Linked DNA regions of Methylomagnum ishizawai. Each later gene encodes a partner of the first gene's protein in a complex. Links are inferred from orthologs where the notes say so. Each region holds a gene or a part of one and is shown on either strand. Other genes may lie near its edges.

Region 1 (3,532 bases):
TTCCGCAGACGGAAAATCCAGCCCAGCGCGACCTTCCTCCCATCGTCGAGGAACCCGCTAAGAAATCCGATGTACCGGCGGCCACCGACACCCCTCCCGCGCCGCCAGCGCAATAAGTCCTTTTCTTAGCCCAGCCTGTCTAGCTGCCGATGTGGTGAAATTGGTAGACACGCCATCTTGAGGGGGTGGTGACGCAAGTCGTGTCGGTTCAAATCCGACCATCGGCACCAACACTAAGCAACCCGCTTACGATTCGGCCCACCCATCCGGTGGGCCGATTTCGTTTCCGACCCCGGAAAAATCCCATGGAATTCAACATAAGCAGCACTTGCGGCGCGGCCCGCCAGGGGGAACTGGTGTTTCCCAGGGGCCGGGTGCGCACCCCGGCCTTCATGCCGGTGGGCACCTACGGCACCGTCAAGGCGATGACGCCGGAGGAACTCGCCGGCCTCGGGGCCGATATCATCCTCGGCAACACCTTCCACCTGATGCTCAGGCCCGGCACCGAAATCATCCGGTTGCACGGCGATCTGCACGGCTTCATGCACTGGCAGGGGCCGATCCTCACCGATTCCGGCGGCTTCCAGGTGTTCAGCCTCGGGGCTATGCGCAAGATCGGCGAGGCGGGGGTGCGCTTCCGCTCGCCGGTGGATGGGAGCGAGGTGTTCCTGGGACCGGAGGAATCCATGGCGGTGCAGCGCGAGCTGGGTTCCGATATCGTGATGATCTTCGACGAATGCACGCCCTATCCCGCCACCTACGAGCAGGCGGCGCAATCGATGCGGCTCTCCCTGCGCTGGGCCGGGCGCAGCCGCGTGGCCCATGGCGACAACCCGGCGGCTTTGTTCGGTATCGTGCAGGGTGGCGTATACGAGGCGCTGCGCTTGGAATCGGTCGAGGGCTTGCGGGCCATCGGCTTCGACGGCTATGCCATCGGCGGCTTGTCGGTGGGCGAACCCAAGGAAGACCGGGCGCGGGTGCTGGACGCCCTGATGCCCCGGATGCCCCAGGACAAGCCACGCTATCTGATGGGCGTGGGCACGCCCGAGGATATCGTCGAGGCGGTGCGGGTCGGCATCGATATGTTCGATTGCGTCATGCCCACCCGCAACGCCCGCAACGGCCATCTCTTCACCCGCAACGGCGCGATCCGTATCCGTAATAGCCAATACCAGCGCGATACCCGGCCCCTGGACGGGGAATGCGGCTGCTATACCTGCCGCCATTACAGCCGGTCCTATCTGCGCCACCTCGACAAATGCGGGGAAATTTTGGGCGCCCGGCTCAATACCATCCACAACCTGTTCTATTACCAGGAACTGATGGCGGGATTGCGGGCGGCCATCGGGGCGGGGAACCTGGACGGCTTCGTCGCCGATTTCTACGCCCGGCAACGGAACGGCGAAGCTTAGGGCCGTGGCCGCCACCCGGTTCCGGCTTCGTCGGCGGAGAGAAATCGTTGCGGATTTTGTGCCATAATGCCGCGCTTTATCCAACGCTAAGCAAAGGATCGATCATGGGTTTCTTCATTTCCGACGCAATGGCCGAGGCACCCGCCCAGGCCGCGCAGGCACCGGGTCTGGCCGGTTTGATCTTGCCGCTGGGCATCCTGGCGGTGTTCTACTTCCTGTTCGTGATGCCCCAGCAAAAGCGCAACAAGGAACAGAAAAAGATGCTCGACAGCCTCGGCAAGGGGGCGGAGGTCGTCACCACCGGCGGTATCCTGGGCAAGGTCTCCGACCTCGACGACAGCTTCGTCCAGCTCGAGCTTTCCGACAACGTCCATATCTACGTGCAGCGCCACGCCATCGCGTCCCTGGTTCCCAAGGGCACCTACAAGGCCAGGAAGAAGGCCGAAAAATAATAAACGGGAGTCCTTCCATCGCGGATGCCTTCCCCCGGCATCGCCCGCTATTAGGCAGCAACCATGCGAAACAGCTTTCCACTTTGGAAAAACCTTTTGATACTCGCCGTGCTGGCGCTCGCGGTCATTTACGCGCTGCCCAACCTATTCGGCGAAGACCCTTCGGTCCAGCTTTCCCCGTCCAGGGGCGCGAAGCTGGACCAGACCACCGTCGAGAAGGTCGAAAAACTCCTGGGCGACGCCGGGCTGAAACCCAAATCGGTCGAACTGGCGGACAAGCGCTTGTTGATCCGCTACGCCCAGACCGATAACCAGATCAAGGCCGCCGACGCCCTGCAAACCGGCATGGGCGACAACTACGTGGTGGCGCTCAACCTCGCCCCCGCGACCCCGGATTGGCTCCGCGCCTTGGGCGCCAAGCCCATGTACCTGGGCCTCGACCTCCGGGGCGGCGTGCATTTCCTGATGCAGGTCGATACCGACGCCGCCCTGACCCAGGCCGAGGAACGCTACGCCGAGGACATCCGCTCCCTGCTGCGGGAAAGCAAGGTCCGCTATCAATCGGTGGACCGCGATGGCAAGGCCGTGGTGGTGAAATTCGCCGACCTCGCCACCCTGGGCCAAGCCAAGGACATCATCAAGCGCGAAGTGCGCGGCTTGGCCCTGGACATCCAGGACACCGTGATCCGCGGCACCCTCACCGAACCCGAGCAACGCGAAATCCGCCGCCTCGCCGTGGCCCAGAACATCACCACCCTGCGCAACCGCGTCAACGAACTGGGCGTGGCCGAACCCTTGATCCAACAGCAGGGCGAGGACCGTATCGTGGTGCAGTTGCCCGGCGTGCAGGATACCGCCCGCGCCAAGGAAATCCTGGGCGCGACCGCGACTTTGGAATTCCGGCTGGTCGATACCGAACACCCGACCCCCACCGAAGAAAGCAAGACCCCCATCGGTTCCCGGCTCTACAAGGACCGCAATGGCAGGCCCCTCCTGCTGCAACGCAAGATCATCGTCACCGGCGACCAGATCGTCGATTCCTCTTCCGGCCTGGAACAGCAATCCGGTTCGGCGGCGGTGTTCGTGACCTTGAACGGTCCCGGTTCCCGTAAGATGGCCGATGTCAGCCGCGAGAACATCGGCAAGCCGATGGCCGTGGTCTACATCGAGAACAAGGCCGAGACCAAGGAGGTCGATGGCCAGAAGGTGACGACGCACCGCAAGGTGGAGGAAGTCATCAACGTGGCGACCATCCGCGACCGCCTGGGCAAGCGCTTCCAGATTTCCGGGCTGGACAGCACCGAGGAAGCCCGCAACCTCGCCCTGTTGCTGCGGGCCGGCGCCCTGGCCGCGCCGGTCGATATCGTCGAGGAACGCACCATCGGTCCCAGCATGGGCAAGGAGAACATCGAGCGCGGCGTGAGTTCCAACGGCTATGGCTTCGTCGCCATCGCGATATTCATGATCGTGTATTACCGCGTGTTCGGCTTGTTCTCGATCCTGGCCTTGGGTTCCAACGTCTTGCTCCTGGTCGCGACGTTGTCGGTGATGCAGGCGACCTTGACCCTGCCCGGCCTCGCCGGTATCGCGCTCACGGTGGGCATGGCCATCGATGCCAACGTCCTCATCAACGAGCGCATCCGCGAGGAACTGCGCCTGGGCATCTCG
Region 2 (4,220 bases), 220 kb from region 1 along the record:
CAGCTTGACCAGGCGCGGGTCTTTGAATTGCTTCCACCACGCCCCTTCGATGCCCTGGGTTTGGAACTCGGGCTGTTGGGCGTTGGCGAATGCGGGACCGGGGTCGGTCTTGGGTTTTTGGTAGTCGGGGCCGACCATGCAGCCCGCCAATTGAACCGCCAGCAGGGTGGGCAGGATGAGTTTGCGGGAGTTGTGGTGCTTCATGGATGTTGTCCCTCCGCTGCCGTGGCTTGGGGCTGGGGGCTGCCGCGCCGTTCCACCCAAGCCCGGATCGTCACATAGAACACCGGCGTCAACAGCAGCCCGAAGAAGGTCACCCCCAGCATCCCGCTGAATACCGCCGTGCCCAAAATCTGCCGTGCCTCGGCCCCCGCCCCGGTCGAGACCATCAGCGGGAACACGCCCATCACGAAGGCGAACGAGGTCATCAGGATGGGCCGGAGCCGGAGCCGCGCCGCCTCGATGGCGGCGGCCTTGCGGTCCAAGCCTTGGTCCTGGCGCTTGCGGGCGAACTCCACGATCAGGATGGCGTTCTTGCTGGCCAATCCCACCAAGACGATGAACCCGACCTGGGTGAAGATGTTGTTGTCCATCCCCCGCAGCCACACGCCCGCCATCGAGCTCAGCAAACACATGGGCACGATCAAGATCACCGCGAACGGCAGCGACCAGCTTTCGTACTGCGCGGCCAAGGCCAGGAACACGAAGATCACGCTCAGCGGGAACACGATGATGGCGGTGTTGCCGGCCAGGATTTGCTGGAGGCTGAGTTCAGTCCATTCGTAGCCCACGCCGGCGGGCAGGTCGGCTTTCAGGATATCTTCCATCACGGCGATGGCTTGGCCCGAACTTAAGGAAGGTAGGGTCATGCCGTTGATTTCCGCCGCCGGGAACAGGTTGTAATGGTTGATGCGGTCGGGACCGCTGGATTCCTCGGTCTTGACCAAGGTGCCGAGCGGGACCATCTCGCCCGCGAGGTTGCGGGTTTTGAGCTGGGCGATATCTTCCGGGGTCACGCGGTGCTGGGCGTCGGCCTGGGCCACCACCTGATAGCTGCGCCCGAACCGGCTGAAATCGTTGATATACAGCGAACCCAGATAAATCTGCAAAGTATCGAACACCTCGGCCAGGGGCAGGCCCATGGATTTGGCCTTGGTGCGGTCCACATCCAGGTGCATCTGCGGCACATTGGCGCGGAAGGTGGTGAACACCCGGGCCATGCCCGGTTGCTGGTTGGCCTTGGCGATGATGTCGTTGGCGGCTTTTTCCAACTCCGTGGGGCCGAGGTTGGCGCGGTCCTGCAATTGCAGCTTGAAACCTCCCACCGAACTCATGCCCCGGATCGGCGGCGGCGCGAACACGGCGACATAGGCGTCGCGGATGCCGAACATGCGCTGTTGGATTTGGCCCATGATGGCATCGGCGGATTGCTCGGGGTGGAGGGCGCGTTGCTCGAAGGGTGCGAGCCGGGCGAACAGGGTCGCGGCGTTGGATTGCGCCCCGAAGGTCAGGATCGAGAAACCGGCGTAGGCGTTGACATGGGCCACGCCGGGAATCTGGGTGATGATCTCGCTGGCTTCCTTCACCACGGCGTCGGAACGCTCGAACGAGGCGGCGTCCGGCAATTGCGCGTAGACGATGAGATAGCCCTGGTCCGCCTGGGGGATGAAGCCGGTCGGCACCTGGTCGAAGGCCAGGAAATTCAGGCCGTTCAGCCCGGCGTAGAGGACCAGCATCACCGCGCTGAACCGGATCAGGCGCCGGACCAATCCGGCATAGCCCGCGCTGAAAGCCCCGAACACCCGGTTGAACCCCCGGAAGAACCAGCCGAACAGGAAATCCAGTAGCCGGGTCAGCGGGTCTTGTTTATGGCTGTGGTCGTGGGCGCGGTCCAGCATCAGGGCGCACAGGGCCGGGCTAAGGGTCAGCGAGTTGAAGGCCGAAATCAGGGTCGAGACCGAGATGGTCAGGGCGAATTGCTTATAGAACGCCCCGGTCACGCCGGTGATGAAGGCCGTGGGCACGAATACCGCCACCAGCACCAAGGCCGTGGCGACGATGGGTCCGACCACTTCCTCCATGGCTTTGCGGGTGGCGTCGCGGGCATGGAGTCCCAGCGCGATATTGCGCTCGACGTTCTCCACCACCACGATGGCGTCGTCCACCACGATGCCGATGGCCAGCACCAGCCCGAACAGCGACAGCGTGTTGAGCGACAGCCCCAGGGCCGCCATGATCCCGAACGTCCCGATCAAGGACACCGGCACCGCCAGCAAGGGGATGATGGTCGCCCGCCAGTTTTGCAGGAACACCAAGACCACCAGCACCACCAGGGCGATGGCCTCGAACAGGGTCATCACCACCTTTTCGATGGATTGCTGCACGAACACCACGGTGTCGTAGACCAGCACATAATCCACGCCTTCCGGGAACCGCTGTTTCAGGGCTTCCATGGTCTGGACCACGGCTTCCTTGGTCTCGATGGCATTGGTGCCGGGCATCTGGAAGATCGCGAGGCCGACGGTTTCCTGGCCGTCGAGGCGCAATTGCGAGGCGTAGTCCTTGGCCCCGAGTTCGATGCGGGCCACGTCCTTGAGCCGGGTGATTTGGCCGTCCGCGCCATTCTTGACGATGATCTCGCCGAATTGATGCTCGTCGGACAAGCGGCCCTGGGTGGTGAGGGTGAACTGGAATTCCTGGCCCTGCGGTACCGGCGGTTGTCCCAGCACGCCCGCCGCGACCTGGATGTTCTGCTCGCGGATGGCGTTCACCACGTCGGAGGCGGTGAGGTTGCGGGCGGCGATCTTCTCGGGGTCCAGCCACACCCGCATGCTGTATTCGCGGCCCCCGAACAGGAACACATCGCCCACGCCGGGCAAACGGGCCAGGGCGTCGCGCACTTGCAACAAGGCATAGTTGCTGAGGTAGACCGAGTCGTAGCGCTGGTTGGGGGAAATCAGGTTCACCACCAGGCTCAGGTCCGGGCTGCGCTTGCGGACGCTGATGCCTTGGCGGCGGACTTCTTCCGGTAGGCGCGGTTCGGCCAGGGTGACGCGGTTCTGGACCAGGACTTGGGCCTTGTCCAGGTTGGTGCCCTGCTTGAAGGTGACGGTGAGCTGCATCACGCCGTCGTTGGTGGACTGCGAGGACATGTACAGCATGTCCTCGACGCCGTTGACCTCCTGCTCGATGGGCGTCGCCACCGTTTCCGCCAGCACTTCGGCGTTGGCGCCCGGATAGGTGGCCTTGATCTGCACGCTGGGCGGGGCGATTTCCGGGTATTGGGCGATGGGCATGCCGATCAGCGACAGCCCGCCGACCAGCACGATGAGGATGGACAGGACCGAGGCGAAGATCGGTCTATCGATGAAGAAATGGGTGAATCGTGTCATGGTTGGGCCGTCGCGTTATGGCGTTCGAGCGCCGAGTCCGACAGGAGGGTGGTTTCCGGTTTGATCTTGGCGCCGGGACGGAGCTTTTGGATGCCTTCGATCACGACCGGGTCTTCCGGGGTCAAGCCTTCCGCGATGTCCCTGAGGCTGCCGAACAACGCGCCGGGCTTGATCTTGCGGTATTCGACGCCGCCGTCGGGCTTGGCGATCCAGACGAACTTCTGGCCCTGGTCGGTGCCGATGGCGCGGTCGGGCAGCAGCAGGGCGTCATGGGGCGTGCCGCCCGGAATCCTGACCCTGGCGAAGAAGCCGGGACTCAGGATTTCGTCCGGGTTGTGGAACACGCCGCGGATACGCAAGGTGCCGGTGTTGGCGTCGAGGCGCGGCTCCAGGTAATCGATGACGCCGCGATGGGGGAAGCCGGCCTCGTCCATCAAAGCCAACTCGACCGGGATGCCCGTGCCCGTGCCCGTGCCTTTGCTGGCCTGGGCCAGGCGGCGGTATTTCAAGACCGCCCGTTCGTCGGCGTCGAGGTAGACATAGACGGGGTCGATGGACACGATCCGGGCCAATGGCGTCTCGTCGGCCTTGACCATATTGCCCACGGTCAGGAGTTCGCGGCTGATCCGGCCCGAGATCGGCGAGCGCACCTCGGTGAATTCCAGGTTGAGCCGGGCGGTTTGCAAGGCGGCTTCCAAGGAGCGCACCGCCGCCGTGGATTCGCGCACCGCCTTGGTCCTGGCGTCGTATTCCTCCTCGGAAATCGCCTTCGACTGGTGTAGCCGTTCGGCGCGGCCCAGGTCGTTGCGGGCGAGGTCGAGGCGGGTG

What was found.
Region 2: the proteins of yajC (region 1) and K5658_RS10775 are in contact, whole or in part, in a crystal structure (PDB 2RDD), measured with the Escherichia coli proteins. The link is inferred for Methylomagnum ishizawai from one-to-one orthologs.

The regions. Positions count from the first base shown.
Region 1 is NZ_AP019783.1:2,142,060-2,145,591, forward strand. What follows is about bases 515-3,190. They hold yajC (preprotein translocase subunit YajC), read left to right. Parts: upstream 515-1,516; coding sequence 1,517-1,864; downstream 1,865-3,190. Other genes in these bases: tgt (tRNA guanosine(34) transglycosylase Tgt), read left to right, coding at 515-1,412; secD (protein translocase subunit SecD), read left to right, coding at 1,928-3,190. Also shown: preprotein translocase subunit SecG, read left to right, coding at 1-116; more of tgt, read left to right, coding at 306-514; more of secD, read left to right, coding at 3,191-3,532. UniProt on the Escherichia coli protein: The SecYEG-SecDF-YajC-YidC holo-translocon (HTL) protein secretase/insertase is a supercomplex required for protein secretion, insertion of proteins into membranes, and assembly of membrane protein complexes.
Region 2 is NZ_AP019783.1:2,367,238-2,371,457, forward strand. The notes cover bases 1-3,792. They hold K5658_RS10775 (efflux RND transporter permease subunit), read right to left. Parts: upstream 3,393-3,792; coding sequence 201-3,392; downstream 1-200. Other genes in these bases: K5658_RS10770 (efflux transporter outer membrane subunit), read right to left, coding at 1-204; K5658_RS10780 (efflux RND transporter periplasmic adaptor subunit), read right to left, coding at 3,389-3,792. In the rest of the region: more of K5658_RS10780, read right to left, coding at 3,793-4,220.